3 regions of the Janthinobacterium longum genome follow, and region 2 is predicted to be linked to each of the others. Evidence: predicted binding sites of a transcription regulator. Region 2 holds the regulator's gene; each other region holds the start of a gene.

Region 1 (4,917 bases), on a different contig from region 2:
CTCGACAATGTGCGCCCGATGTCGGAACAGATGTCGGTCGACCCGGAAATCAGTGTGTTCATGAAAATCGATACGCCACGCGAGCAGGCCAGCGGCCTGGCCGGCGAGATGCGCAAGATCGTGCACGACCCGAAAGCGAAAATCGTCTTTATTCCGCGCGAAGACGCGCTCGATTCGCTGAAAAGCAAGAGCGGCCTGGCTGACGTGCTCAATACCTTGGGCGACAACCCGCTGCCCGACAGTTATGTGCTGAAACTGAACGCCTTCAATACCGCCACCGAAGCGCAGGATGTCGATGCGGTGGCCGAACTGCTGCGCCAGTTGCCCGGCGTGGAATCGGCGCAAGTCGATTCGGCCTGGGTCAAGCGCCTGGCCGCGCTGCTGGGCGTGCTGCGCCTGGTGCTGCTGCTGCTGGCCATTACCCTCGGCGTGGCCGTGATCGCAGTGGTCTTCAACACCATCCGCCTGCAGGTAATGACGCAGCGCGACGAGATCAGCATCTCGAAACTGATCGGCGCCACCGACACCTTTATCCACCGCCCCTTCTATTACACGGGCGCCCTGCTGGGCCTGTGCGCCGGCGCGCTGGCCCTGGGCGCCGTGGCGCTGGCGCTGCGGCCGCTCAATACCGCGATTGCCGAATTTGCGCGCCTGTACTCGTCCGAATTCCAGATGGCGCCGCTGGCGCCGCTGCCGATGGCAGGCCTGCTGGCCGTCAGCGCCGGCCTGGGCCTGGTCGGCGCCTTCCTGTGCGTGCAGCGCCACCTGGCACGAGTCAACTGAAGCCATACGGGACGACGCCACCGGCGCCGTCCCGTGCTCCCTCCCGCCGCAATACCCTTGATTTTTGACAAGTATTCTTAAGGCTCACTTCAGTTAGCCTGCGTAATATCACGACATTGGCATAGAGAATAATGTTCAGTTCAGCCATGGTTGCCATGGGCTACTGTGCGGCGCTTTCAAGTGAGCCAGAATCGGCGCACACTGGTGCTATTCCCCATGCAAGAGAGCATTACACAGTCGCCATCGTCCTTTCGAACGTCATAGTATTTTGGCTATCGGAGTGATTGGATGAGCTGATTGGCACTCTCCGACAGAGAGTGCTAATATATGTCATACCCGTGAGCAGCGATGCCAGTACCGCCAGATAAAGATAGCGTCGCGCGCTGCAAACCGCAAGACCGGATACAGTAAAAAAAAATGAAACTGGTCCCTGCCGCGTGGCAGGGCCGTATGGAACAAGCAAGACTACGAGGAGTAAACATGACTACGATGTCCGCATTGGTTCCTGCCAAAAATAATGCGCTGAACCTTGGATTCACCGGCAACCTGGGCAATATCGACGCCTATATTTCGGCCGTGAACCGTCTGCCCATGTTGACCCACGATGAAGAAATCTCGCTGGCGACGCGCTTGCGCGAAAAAAATGACCTCGCTGCCGCACAGGAGCTGGTGCTGTCGCACTTGCGCCTGGTGGTGTCGATCGCCCGTGGCTATCTGGGCTATGGCCTGCCGCATGCCGACCTGATCCAGGAAGGCAATATCGGCCTGATGAAAGCCGTCAAACGTTTCGATCCGAACCAGGGCGTGCGCCTGGTGTCGTACGCCATGCACTGGGTGAAAGCCGAGATGCATGAGTACATCCTGAAAAACTGGCGCCTGGTCAAAGTGGCGACGACGAAGGCACAGCGCAAGCTGTTCTTCAATCTGCGCAGCCACAAGACCGGCCTGGACGCGATGACGCCGAAACAGATCGATGCACTGGCCAAGCTGCTGGACGTGAAACGCGAAGAAGTGATCGAAATGGAAACGCGCCTGAGCGGCCGCGACATCGCGCTGGAGTCGCCGACCGACGATGAAGATGACAAGTTTTCGCCGATCGCCTACCTGTCGTCAGATCTCAGCGAGCCGACCAAGGTACTGGAAGCGGAACAAGTGACACGCTTGCAATCGGAAGGCCTGGAAACGGCGCTGGGCAAGCTTGACGCCCGTTCGCGCCGCATCGTCGAAGCGCGCTGGCTGGCCAACGATGACGGCTCCGGCGCCACGCTGCATGCGCTGGCTGAAGAGTTCGGCGTATCGGCCGAACGCATCCGCCAGATCGAAGTGGCGGCGTTGAAAAAAATGAAGGGCGCGCTGGCCGCCTACGTATAAAACGGTCAACACGCAGTGAAAAGGCGCCTTGCGGCGCCTTTTGCATTATGCTGCCAGGCCCTTGGCCAGCAGTTCGGCCACGACTTCGTTCAAGTCCGCGTCACGCTCCTTGGCCAGGGTTTGCAACTGCAACACCAGGTCGCTGTTGAGTTTGACGGCGAACGGCACCAGGCCCAGGGCATGGTCGCGCTTGCGCTGCTCGCGGCGGTCAACGACCACCGCTTCCTTGCCGAAGGCACCGGCGCCGGGAACATTCATCTTCCCCATCAACTTCTTGGCATCGCTTTTCGCCAGGGCGGTTTTTTTCATGGTTGTTTCCTGATTTTCAAAACAGCCATTTTACGCCATTGCCGCACGCCAGACGTGCGCCGCAATAATATCATTTTGTTATGATCCACAATCTCATCCGCGAATATCCCGCATAGGACGCTATCTGGAAGGAACAGCATGCATTACCCGAGTCATTTTTTACGAACTTTATTCTGGCCTTTATTGCTGTGTCTGGCGTTGGCTGGCTGCGGCGCCGCCACCAGCACCGGCGACGCGCGCAATACGCCGCGCAGCGTGACCCATGTGCTGTCGCCTGGCGAGCAGGTCGCCATCACCGCCACCGACACCTTGAAACTCGACCGCGTCAACGACAGCCGCTGCCGCGCCGGCGCCGTGTGCGTCTGGAAGGGTTACGTCAGCTACAGCTTTACCCTGCTGCACAGCGCCGGCGCCACCGACCTGGTATTGTCCGATTCGATGCCCAACGGCGCCAGTTCCATCACCATCAATCACCTGACCTTTACCCTGCTCGACGTCGACCCGGCCTCGCCGCCGCCCATCGATGCGCCCCTGCCGGTCTACCGCGTCAAGGTCAAGATCACCCAAGGCACGCTCAAGCACTAGGATGGTGGCGGCAACGGCTGTCGGCCGGCGCCTGCGCCCGCTCGTGCATGCCATAGTCGCGCACCACGCCGGCGATGCGCAGCCGGTAATCATCGAACACGCCCTGCCGGCCTTCGGCCTGCGCCGCGCGGTGCGCTTCGAGCCGCCGCCACTGCGCCAGCGCCGCCTCATCGCGGAAAAAAGACAGCGACAGCAATTTGCCAGGATCGCTGAGACTGCTGAAGCGCTCGATGGAAATAAAACCGTCGACCTGGTCCAGCAGCGGCCGCAGCGCCGCCGCCAGTTCCAGGTAATGCGCGCGCCCTTCCACGCTGGGCCAGACTTCGAAGATCACGGCGATCATGCGGCACCAGCATCGGTAAATACCGGGATGCGGGCATTCGGCGAAGGCCGATAATGCCAGTCCAGCGCCAGTGACCGCAACGCTTCGGACCAGGCCGACAAGATGGCCGCGACCATGGTCTGCGCCACCGCCTGCCCCGGGCACAGGTGGGCGCCATGACCAAAGGCCAGCCCCTCGCCGGCCAGCAGCACCAGCACCATTTGGCCCTGGCGTATCGTCACGTTTTCAAGCCGCACGTCGCAGGCGGCAAAGCGGCGCGTATTGTGGATCGCCAGCGTGGGCGCTTGGGTACGCAGCGCCAGCACGCTGTTGCCCAGTAACCCCGCCGTCGCTTCGCAGGTCTGCGTCAGCAAACCAATCAGGTTGGCCCTGGCATTGTCGTCAGCATCGGGCCGCAACGAGGCGAAGGCGGCCTGCAAACCGCTGGCCGCCAGCTCGGCGCGCGCGATCGTGGCGCGGTCGGCCGTCACCGGCAAGGCGGCGACAAAATCCTGCGTCCATTGGGCAATCCGTGGCCCATCGGCAGGCGCAATGCCCAGCAACAGGGCCACGGCCAGCAGGGGGACGTCAAAGACCAGGGCATTCAATTGCTGCGCGCTGCCCGGCAGATAATCGCGCGCCAGGCGAGCGGTATCGGTATACAAACCGGCCAGGTCTACGCCTGCCAATTGTTCCATCAACTTGCGCTTCGCTCCGGCATGGCGCGCGCCGTCATTCATGCGCGCCAGTTCGGCAAAGATCGCGCCGCACGCCGTAGCGATGAGGTGCAAGGGCACCGGTTGCCCGGCTGGCCGCACGCGCAAGTCAGGGTGGTCCAGCACAGCCGGTACGCCGCTGCCGGTTGCCAGCCAGCAGTCCAGCGCGGCGGCGAAGCGCAAGGGCGGCCCTTCGGCCAGGCGGCGGTAGTAATCAAAGGGCGCGGCGTGCGTGGCGGCGGCCAGCAGATGGTCAGGGTCGTGCGGGAACATGGTAACTCCATTGCGGTGATGAATGAAGGTAAGTATGCTGGCCCTTTCACTTCAACACTTCGCCCTGGGACGAATCATGGATGTCAATATCAACACTGCCGACGCCGGCCTGGCGCAACTTGCCGGCGCGATTGCCGAACCGGCCCGTGCGCGCATGCTGTGCAGCCTGCTTGACGGCCATGCGCGCACGGCCACGGAACTATCCGTGCTGGCCGAGGTCGTCGCCTCGACCGCCAGCGCTCACCTGACGCGCTTGTGCAAGGACGGCTTGCTGTCGGTGGTGGCGCAGGGCAAGCACCGTTATTACCGCCTGGCCAGCTTTGAGGTGGCGCAGGCACTCGAAGCGCTGCTGGTCGTGGCGGGCATTTCTCGTCCCGTGTTTACGCCTTCCACGCCGGAGCGCCTGCGCCATGCGCGCACCTGCTACGACCATATGGCCGGCACAGTGGCCGTTGCACTGCACGACCAGTTGCTGGCGCAGGACTGGCTGCGCGGCGACGACGGCAACTATCGCCTGAGCGAAACGGGTGCGAGCGGCATGGCGGCGCTCGGCATCGC
Region 2 (4,917 bases):
GCCATTTTGCAGAATCAGGCCGGTCTTGGCCAGGCCGACCACCGAGCCGCTCAAAAACAGATTGCCGCCGCTGCCGCCGCAGGCTGCCAGTGTGGCAGCGCATGCCGCCGCCAGCATCGAGCGCAGGTATACATTTTTCATACATTCTCCAAAACGAATCAGGTGGGGTAGCGCAACACGGACGCTGGCGCCGCATTGGAATGGCGCCTATTTTAGTCTATCTGGCAAGGCGATTGATCCTGCCTTGTATCACCCTGTAACAATTTTTCCCGCGCTCGCCCTGATTCGTTCACATATGCGGGGCCGGCTGGCACGCCGCGCCTTGCGAACAATGCGACAATAGGGCTTGCCTGTGCCTGTGCCTGTACCTATGCTTTGCTCTGCTGATGATTGCCGCCATGACCACTACCGCTGTCCCTGCCGTTGTTCCGCCCAAGGCCATCCTGTTCGATCTCGACGATACCCTGTGGCCGATTGCGCCCGTGATCGCCGCCGCCGAAACCCTGCTGCACGACTGGCTGGCGCGCCACGCGCCGCGGGTGGCGCAGCAGTTTTCCATCGAGGCGCTGCGGCGGCACCGGCTCGACATGCTGAATCAACAACCGCATTTGCACGGCAACCTGATCGAATTGCGCCGCGCCGGCCTGCTGACGGCGTTTGCTGCAGCCGGCGAAGACCCGGCCCTGGTCGATGAAGCCGTCATGCAGTTCCTGGCCGCCCGCAACCGCGTCACGCCGTATGACGATGTGCTGCCTGGCCTGGCCTGGATGCAACAGCGGCTGCTGGTGGGCTCGATCTCGAATGGCAACGCCGACCTTGAAATTATCGGCCTGGCACAGCATTTCAAGGTCTCGATCGCCGCCAGCGAGTTTGGCGTGGCCAAGCCCGACGCCTCGATTTTCCTGGCTGGCTGCGAGGCTCTGGGCGTGGCGCCGCACGAAGCCGTGTATGTGGGCGACGATCTGTATTTCGATGTGACGGGGGCGCAGGATGCGGGCATGCGGGCCGTCTGGATGAACCGGCGCGGTAGCGACGCCCATCTGGCGGCCGGCGTGCAGCCGGACGCCATCTGTGCCAACTTTGATGAATTGCTGCTTTGGCTGCAGGCGCAACTGGAAGATTGATCGCCGTTGCGCGGGCGAACGTGCATAATGAACGCTGTAATGCGACGCTGTCATGCGCTGCTGTGGTTGCGTACCCATGCGCGTGCGGCCGCCAGCACACTTGTATAACTGAAAACACCATGCAACTCGAACTACGTGCCCAAACCCTGCTGAAAGCCCTGGTCGAGCGATATATCGCCGACGGCCTGCCGGTCGGTTCGCGCGCCTTGTCGAAAATTTCCGGCCTCGACCTGTCGCCGGCCACCATCCGCAACATCATGGCCGACCTGGAAGAGCAGGGTTATGTGTCTAGCCCGCATACCTCGGCCGGCCGCATCCCCACGCCGCGCGGCTACCGCATCTTTGTCGACACCCTGCTGACGGTCCGGCAGCTCGACGAGCATATGGTCGACTCGCGCCTGAGCCTGCAGACCCAGCAGCCGCAAAAAACCATCGCCAACGCGGCGCAGATGCTGTCTTCGCTGTCTCAGTTCGCCGGCGTGGTACTCAGTCCCCGGCGCGAATCGGTATTCCAGCAGATCGAATTTTTGCGCCTGTCCGAAAAACGCATCCTGCTGGTGATCGTCGGCCCGGGCGGCGACGTGCAGAACCGGCTGCTGCTGACGGAAGCAGACTACACGCCGTCGCAGTTAATCCAGTCGGCCAACTATATCAACCAGAATTATGGCGGCCTGTCATTCGACGCCGTGCGCGTGCGCCTGCAGGGCGAGCTGCGCCAGTTGCGCGACGACATGGGCAGCCTGATGCAGGTGGCGGTCGAAGCGGGCAGCGAAGTCATGGCCGACCATAGCGACGACATGGTGATTTCGGGCGAGCGCAACCTGCTCAGCGTGCGCGATCTGTCATCGAACATGAGTTCGCTGCGCCAGCTATTCGACATGTTCGAGCAGAAGACAGGGCTGATGCAATTGCTCGATGTATCGAGCAAGGCGACCGGCGTGCAGATTTTTATCGGCGGCGAGTCGAACCTGGTGCCGATGGACGAAATGAGCGTGGTGACGGCGCCTTATGAAGTTAACGGCAAGATCGTGGGAACCCTGGGCGTGATCGGGCCGACCCGCATGGCCTACGAGCGGGTCATTCCGATTGTCGATATTACGGCAAAACTGCTGTCAAGTGCCTTGAGCCACCACTGACAGGGCTCAGGCAGTGCGGTGCGGGCAGGCCGGCTTGATGCAGTTGCCGTAGATGGCCAGCGCGTGTTCGGCGATCTTGAAGCCGCGCTCTTCGGCCACTTTCTGCTGGCGTGTTTCGATCGATTCATCGAAGAATTCTTCGACCCTGCCGCAATCGAGGCACACCAGGTGATCGTGGTGCGAACCTTCATTGAGCTCGAAAATGGCCTTGCCCGTTTCAAAATGGTTGCGGTTAAGCAAGCCAGCTTGTTCGAACTGGGTCAGGACACGGTAGACAGTTGCCAGGCCAACATCCATATTGTCAGCCAGAAGAATTTTATAGACGTCTTCTGCCGTCAGGTGGCGTACCGGGCTACTCTGGAAGATATCGAGTATCTTCAGCCGTGGCAGAGTGGCTTTCAGGCCGCTTGCCTTGAGATCACTAGGATTGTTACTCATGTTTGTTGCTCGTATGTGGGTCAGGTGCTTTATCATATAGCGTTTTGTCGGCGAGTGCCAAAATAAGCATTTTTGGGTGGACCAGTCACTCCTGGCGTTTTGTTCATCAAATTGAGGTCATTTATGCGCGTCATACCGGCTGTATTGCCATCCTTGCGTCACCGTATTTCATTCCGAGCACCGGTCGTTGCAGGCCTGGTTTGCGTTGCGCTGATGGCGACCGGCTGTGCCAGTCGTGGCATCCTTGGTGAAAAACCGGCGGCCGCCCAGAAAGAAGGCAAGGAAGTCGTGCCCGACCAAGGCGCGCAGACCACCACGGTCACGCCGCTGCAGAAATTCATGTGGTTTTTCTCGCCGTATCGGCCGGACATTCAGCAAGGCAACTTTGTCTCCGAAGAGATGGTGTCGCAGCTGAAAGAAGGCATGACGCGCGATCAGGTCCGTTTCATTCTGGGCACCCCGCTGCTGGCCGATATCTTCCACGCCGACCGCTGGGATTACCCATTCCGCCTGGCCCGCGGCAGTGGCGAAACCACCAGCAGCCGCGTGGTCGTCTACTTTGACAAGGAAGGCAAGGTCGCGCGCTTTGAAGGCGGCAACCTGCCGACCGAAAAAGAATATATCGACCGCATCGCCGGCCCGTCGCTATTTGCCAAGCAGGCCAAAGCCGCAGCGCCCACCGCCGTCGTGCCTTCGCCGGTGGCGCCATCGGCCGTGCCGTCGAACCCGGACAATACGCCGGCGATGATACCGGTGACCAAGCCCGAGGTGACGCCAGCCGCGACGCCGGTCGAGCCTGCACCTGCCCCCACCAAATAAGTTGTTGTAAATATTAAAATGACTGAACTGAAAATTGCAATCGCCGGCGCCAGTGGCCGCATGGGCCATATCCTGATCGAAGCGGTGGGCAATGCGCCCGACGCCGTGCTGGCCGGTGCGCTCGACCGTGCCGGTGCGCCCTCGATCGGCCAGGATGCCGCCGCTTTCCTCGGCAAGCCTGCCGGCGTGGCGATCGAATCCGACCTGGCCAAAGGCCTGGCCCAGGCCGACTACCTGATCGACTTTACCCGTCCCGAAGCCACGTTGCAGCACCTGGCCTATTGCGCCGAGCACGGTATCAAAATGATTATCGGTACCACCGGTTTTGACGATGCGGGCAAGGCGGCGATTGCCGCCGCCGCCGAAAAGACTGCCATCATGTTCGCGCCGAACATGAGCGTGGGCGTCAACGTCACCATGAAACTGCTGGAGCTGGCCGCGAAAAGCTTGTCCGAAGGCTACGATATCGAGATTATCGAAGCCCATCACCGCCACAAGGTTGACGCGCCGTCGGGTACCGCCCTGCAAATGGGCGAAGTGGTAGCCGGCGCCCTGGGCCGCGACTTGAAAGAATGCGCCGTGTACGGCCGCGAAGGCGTGACGGGCGAACGCGATCCGTCGACCATCGGCTTTGCCACCATCCGCGGCGGTGATATCGTGGGCGACCATACAGTGCTGTTTGCCGGCATTGGCGAACGTATCGAGATCAGCCACAAGTCCAGCAGCCGCGTCACCTACGCCCACGGCGCCCTGCGCGCTGCGCGTTTCCTGGCCGACAAGCCGACCGGCCTGTATGACATGCAGGACGTGCTGTCGCTGAAGAACTGAGGAAGACCATGGCCACTGCAATCCTGAATGGAAAAGAGATCACCGACGAGGCAAGCTTCCACGCGCAATGCGTGCCAGCCTTCGGTTTTCCCGCGTTTTACGGCAACAGCATGGACGCCTGGGTCGATTGCCTCAGCTATCTGCGCGACGAAGACGGCATGAGCAAATTTCGTTTGAAACCGAACGAAGTGCTGGAAATCGTGGTGCAGGATGCGGCAAGCATGAAGGCACAAGCGCCGGATCTGCTGGAAGAAATCACGTTTTGCGTGGCCGGCATCAACGAGCGCTACGAGGATTATGGCGAAAAGCCGGCGTTGAAGTTGACGTTGAAGTAGTTGCCGGCAACTGCCGGGGTCAGACCCTCAATGCCGCCAACGCAAGCGTTACCGCCAACAGTGACGGGGGTCTGACCCCGGCTTTACACTACCTTGCGTTCGCGCAAGCCGGTGATTTCTGCTTCATCCAATCCCAGCCACTGTCCCAGCACCTCGTCCGTATGCTGCCCCAGCAACGGTGGCGGCAAGCGGTATTGCACCGGCGAGGCAGACAAGCGTACCGGATTGGCCACCAGC
Region 3 (4,917 bases), on a different contig from region 2:
GGCGTGCGGCGCGCATTTCCGGTGGCCTCGTATATCGCCTACGCACTGCAGCACACCAGCAAGCGCGTGCATCTTGTGACGGGCCTCGGTGGTGGCCACCGCGACCAGATGCGCAGCGTGCGTGAAGGTGACGTGGCGATCGCCATCAGTTTTGCACCCTATGGCAAGGAGACGCTGGAGTGCGCGCGCATGGCGCACGAGAATGGCGCAAAAACGCTGGTCATTACCGACAGCAAACTGGCGCCGCTGGCGCGCAGCGCCGACGCCCTGTTGACGGTAACCGAAGGCAGCGCATTTGCCTTCCGCTCTCTGACCGGCACCATCTGCCTGTGCCAGGCGCTGTTCATCGCGCTGGCCTATCGGATGGAAATCGATATCGAAGAAGTCGGCACGCAGGCGCGCGATTAATCCCTCAAGCGCGCCTGGATGGCTTTCCACTGCGCCGGGGTGACGGGCGTGATCGACAGCCGGCTGCCCTTTTTGAGCAGCAGCATGTCTTCCAGCCCCGGCATCTGGCGCATTTCTGACAACGGCAGCAGCGCCGTCTTTTTCAGGCCCCGCACATCGACACTGACCCAGCGCGGCTGTTCCAGCGTGGCTTTCGGGTCGAAATAATGGCTGTTTTTGTCAAACTGGCTATGGTCCGGGTATGCCGTGCTGGCCACTTCGGCCACACCCACCACGCCCGGCTGCGGGCAGCTGGAATGATAGAACAGTACGCCGTCGCCCTCACGCATGCCATCACGCATGAAGTTGCGTGCCTGGTAGTTGCGCACGCCGAACCAGGGCATGGCGTGCCCGGGCGCCGCCATCAGGTCATCGATGCTCACTTCGGTGGGTTCGGATTTCATCAACCAGTATTGCTTCATGTCTTCCCCTGGAAACTGCGGACGTAAAAAAACGGCTGCGCATCGTCATGCTGCAACCGTTCTCTATCAATCAGGCCCCGCCTGTGCCGCTATGCCGGCATCCCGAACCAAACGGTTCAAGGTGGTCACGTTAGTTCAATTTCGGGTTCGTCGAACGAGCGACGCTCACTCCCATCAAACAAAATTCGCAACCGATGCGCATAAATGGTTCAAGGAATATATGGCAATCGCGAACACCGCAGGGTAGGGAGAAGTTTACTCCTTAGTGCGCGCATCGCAAAGGGAATTCGTACAGAACATGCGGCCCCGGCACTTAAGCGCCGCTTAAAACAAATTTTCCTGGGGCGTCAGGGCGCTATCGAGCACCATGTGCATGGCCGAAATTTTTTGCTTTACTTCCAGAATGGTCAGCTCCGACAGCGGCCCTTGAGGCGACTTGACGGACAAGAATTCGGCTGCCACGCCCAGCGCCGCCAGCACGGCGATGCGGTCATTGCCCTTGACCTTGCCCGCATCGCGGATGGCTTTCATCTTGCTATCAAGATAGATGGCCGCTTCGCGCAGCGCGCGCTCTTCGCCATCGCGGCAGACCATGCTGTACGACTGGCCCATGATATTGACATCGACACGCGACATTACGCTTCCTTCCCGTTTTCAGCCGCATGGGCCATGGCTTCGGAGGCGGCCTGCTCCAGGCCCGCCTGCACCAGTTCCGGAATTTTTTCCAGCAGCGCCTCGACCCGCTCCTGCGCCTCGCGCATGCGCTGCACATACTGCGCGTTCTCCGCAGCAAGGGCAGCATTGTCCTTGCGCAGTTGCGCGTTTTCACGACGCAGCGCATGAGTCATTTCGGCCAGCAGGCCAATTTTGTCGGATAATTCGTTGAATTCGGAAATCATGCCGCCACTATAGGGCGCAGCTTGCACAGGCGTCAATCGAATCGCGTTACTGACACACATAATTACATCAATGACGTCCAGTTACCGGAAAATAGGTGCTTTTCATCATCATCGCCGATCTAGCGGTCTTCCTCGTAGCCCGGTTCGATGTCCAGCGCGCCATAGCGGTTTTCGCACGAGCGGCGACGCAGTTCCTGTTTGCCATTTTTGCCATCAAATACCATCGTCAGGTCGCGGCAGGTGGTAAAACTGCCGGGCCTGGTGCCCGTGTCGGATGTCGTCAGGCTCACGCGCAAGGGTGCGGCGTTGCCCATGCCCTTGTTGCTCCACTGACGCGTCTTGCCATCTTGCTCGTCCTTCAGGGTGCGCACGGCCGCTTTCAGCAGGTCTTTCTTTTCCTGCGCGTTCAGGCTGGCCACCGTGACGTCTGACAGGAAGGGCGGATACGTGACGGGCGGCGCATCCTTGCCCTGAATATCCCAGCGCCCGCTGTTTTGCGAGCAGGTACGCCGGCTCAGATCCTGCGTCTTGCCGCCGGCCGTGACGACAAATTTCAGGTCGCGGCATACATGCGCCTTCAGACTGTGCTCCGTCATGGAGGAATTGCTGAAGCTGTAGACGGCTTGCAGGGTGGCCGCCTTCGCGCCTGCGTTGCTCCATACATGCGCTTCCTGGTCATCGTCGTCCTTGTTCAGGTCCCTGGACAAGGCATTGAGCAGCGCCTCCTTATCCTGCGGAGACAGGCTTGCCACCGTCAGTTCGTCAAGAAAAGTTTGCGCGCCGGCACTGGCGGAAAAGACCAGACTGGCGGCGGCGAAGGACAGACAAACGGCATGGCGGGAAAACAAGGTTGGCATAATCATCACTACTTGGTAAGTAATACTGATTATCTTAGCAAATTTAATCGTCATGCAATGTTTCCTGTGCGTACAGGAAAAGCACTGTCGTCAACGCCATGCTAGAGTCGCATCCGCCGCTGACGCCCGGGAAGGTGGTTTGCGCCAGCGCAAACCCAAGCCCGAATGCCACTTGCACGTATCGTGTATATATATGTTCCCCTTGAATAAGCCCCCTGCCGTCCCTATAATTAGCACTCGTTAGTAGAGAGTGCTAACAAACTCTTTCGTAGCAATCCTCATGACAGACCGATGCTTGCCAGTTGTTCGGCAAGGAGTACGCGCGGTGGGCGACGCCGCAGCGTACTTCCGCCAGAAGCGGGCAGGCACGGGACGATCGAGGTTTGCTTGATTCGTTGCACGCCGTAGTTGATATGTCGATACGGCGGTCGGTCGACAGCGGGCCTGGCACGATGCCGGGCTGGCCAGGATCGAGCAACACTTATCCATTGAACTTTAAGGAGTTTTGTATGAATCTGCGCCCATTGAACGATCGTGTCATCGTCAAACGCCTCGACCAGGAAACCAAGACTGCGTCCGGCCTCATCATTCCTGATGCAGCTGCTGAAAAACCGGACCAAGGCGAAGTCCTTGCCGTAGGCAATGGCAAGATTCTCGACGACGGCAAAGTCCGTCCTCTGGATGTCAAAGTAGGCGACCGCGTACTGTTCGGCAAATACGCCGGCCAGACCGTCAAGGTCGATGGCCAGGAACTGATGGTCATGCGCGAAGAAGACATCATGGCGATCGTCGTTCAGTAATTCGTTTCCACGTTTTAAATAGATCTATTCCGAAATCTCTGGAGAATTGAACATGGCAGCTAAAGAAGTAGTATTCGGCGACGCAGCGCGCGCCAAGATGGTCGAAGGCGTAAACATTCTCGCCAACGCAGTCAAAGTGACCCTGGGCCCGAAAGGCCGCAACGTGGTCCTGGAGCGCTCGTTCGGCGCCCCTACCGTCACCAAGGACGGCGTATCGGTTGCAAAAGAAGTCGAACTCAAAGACAAGCTCATGAACATGGGCGCGCAAATGGTCAAGGAAGTTGCTTCCCGCACCAGCGACAACGCCGGTGACGGCACCACCACCGCTACCGTGCTGGCACAAGCCATCGTGCGCGAAGGCATGAAGTTCGTTGCCGCCGGCATGAACCCGATGGACCTGAAGCGCGGCATCGACAAGGCTGTCGCTGCTACCGTGGAAGAACTGGCGAAAATCGCCCGTCCTTGCACCACCACCAAGGAAATCGCCCAGGTTGGCGCGATCTCGGCCAACTCCGACTACTCGATCGGCGAGCGTATCGCTGAAGCGATGGAAAAAGTCGGCAAGGAAGGCGTGATCACCGTGGAAGACGGCAAGTCGCTGAACGACGAGCTGGATATCGTGGAAGGCATGCAGTTCGACCGCGGCTACCTGTCGCCGTACTTCGTCAATAATCAAGAAAAGCAAGTTGCCATCCTGGACAATCCATTCGTCCTGCTGTGCGACAAGAAAATCTCGAACATCCGTGACCTGCTGCCGGTACTGGAACAAGTCGCCAAAGCTGGCCGTCCACTGCTGATCATCGCGGAAGACATCGAAGGCGAAGCACTGGCTACCCTGGTTGTAAACAACATCCGCGGCATCCTGAAAACTTGCGCAGTGAAAGCACCTGGCTTCGGCGACCGCCGCAAAGCCATGCTGGAAGACATCGCTGTCCTGACCGGCGGCCAGGTCATCGCAGAAGAAGTCGGCCTGACCCTGGAAAAAGTCACGCTCGAAGAGCTGGGCCAAGCCAAGCGCATCGAAGTGGGCAAGGAAAACACCATCGTCATCGACGGCGCCGGCGAAGCTGCCTCGATCGAAGCACGCGTGAAACAAGTGCGTGTACAGATCGAAGAAGCGACCTCGGACTACGACCGTGAAAAACTGCAAGAGCGCGTGGCCAAACTGGCTGGCGGCGTTGCCGTGATCAAGGTTGGCGCAGCCACCGAAGTCGAAATGAAAGAGAAAAAAGCCCGCGTTGAAGATGCACTGCACGCGACCCGCGCTGCCGTCGAAGAAGGTATCGTGCCAGGCGGCGGCGTAGCCCTGCTGCGCGCACGCGCCAACATCACGGTCAAGGGCGACAATCCTGACCAGGACGCAGGTATCAAGATCGTGCTGCGCGCGATGGAAGAGCCACTGCGCATGATCGTGCAAAACGCCGGCGAAGAAGCTTCGGTAGTCGTGGCAGCCGTATTGGCTGGCACCGGCAACTACGGCTACAACGCTGCC

Evidence for each region. Region 2 encodes HrcA, which represses chaperone genes, less so after heat shock. Its sites were predicted from a motif close to TTAGCACTCNNNNNNNNNGAGTGCTAA; they were not measured.
Region 1: the regulator HrcA is predicted to act here: its motif matches at 1,081-1,107, upstream of rpoH (RNA polymerase sigma factor RpoH).
Region 3: the regulator HrcA is predicted to act here: its motif matches at 2,856-2,882, upstream of groES (co-chaperone GroES).

Annotation. Positions count from the first base shown of each region.
Region 1 covers NZ_JBNYXQ010000007.1:189,169-194,085, reverse strand. Annotated here, with positions in the region: gene ftsX (permease-like cell division protein FtsX) at 1-783, shown strand, start outside; gene rpoH (RNA polymerase sigma factor RpoH) at 1,264-2,154, shown strand; gene ACQ4WM_RS18405 (hypothetical protein) at 2,200-2,463, opposite strand; gene ACQ4WM_RS18400 (hypothetical protein) at 2,602-3,048, shown strand; gene ACQ4WM_RS18395 (antibiotic biosynthesis monooxygenase family protein) at 3,038-3,391, opposite strand; gene ACQ4WM_RS18390 (cytochrome P450 family protein) at 3,388-4,359, opposite strand; gene ACQ4WM_RS18385 (ArsR/SmtB family transcription factor) at 4,436-4,917, shown strand, end outside.
Region 2 covers NZ_JBNYXQ010000011.1:44,978-49,894, forward strand. Annotated here, with positions in the region: gene ACQ4WM_RS21755 (hypothetical protein) at 1-141, opposite strand, end outside; gene ACQ4WM_RS21760 (HAD family hydrolase) at 399-1,124, shown strand; gene hrcA (heat-inducible transcriptional repressor HrcA) at 1,244-2,260, shown strand; gene fur (ferric iron uptake transcriptional regulator) at 2,267-2,698, opposite strand; gene ACQ4WM_RS21775 (outer membrane protein assembly factor BamE) at 2,822-3,517, shown strand; gene dapB (4-hydroxy-tetrahydrodipicolinate reductase) at 3,536-4,345, shown strand; gene ACQ4WM_RS21785 (barstar family protein) at 4,354-4,680, shown strand; gene ACQ4WM_RS21790 (CaiB/BaiF CoA transferase family protein) at 4,764-4,917, opposite strand, start outside.
Region 3 covers NZ_JBNYXQ010000001.1:1,537,921-1,542,837, forward strand. Annotated here, with positions in the region: gene ACQ4WM_RS06965 (MurR/RpiR family transcriptional regulator) at 1-408, shown strand, start outside; gene ACQ4WM_RS06970 (EVE domain-containing protein) at 405-851, opposite strand; RNA gene ssrS (6S RNA) at 940-1,117, opposite strand; gene ACQ4WM_RS06980 (cell division protein ZapA) at 1,194-1,505, opposite strand; gene ACQ4WM_RS06985 (cell division protein ZapB) at 1,505-1,768, opposite strand; gene ACQ4WM_RS06990 (hypothetical protein) at 1,888-2,625, opposite strand; gene groES (co-chaperone GroES) at 3,135-3,425, shown strand; gene groL (chaperonin GroEL) at 3,478-4,917, shown strand, end outside.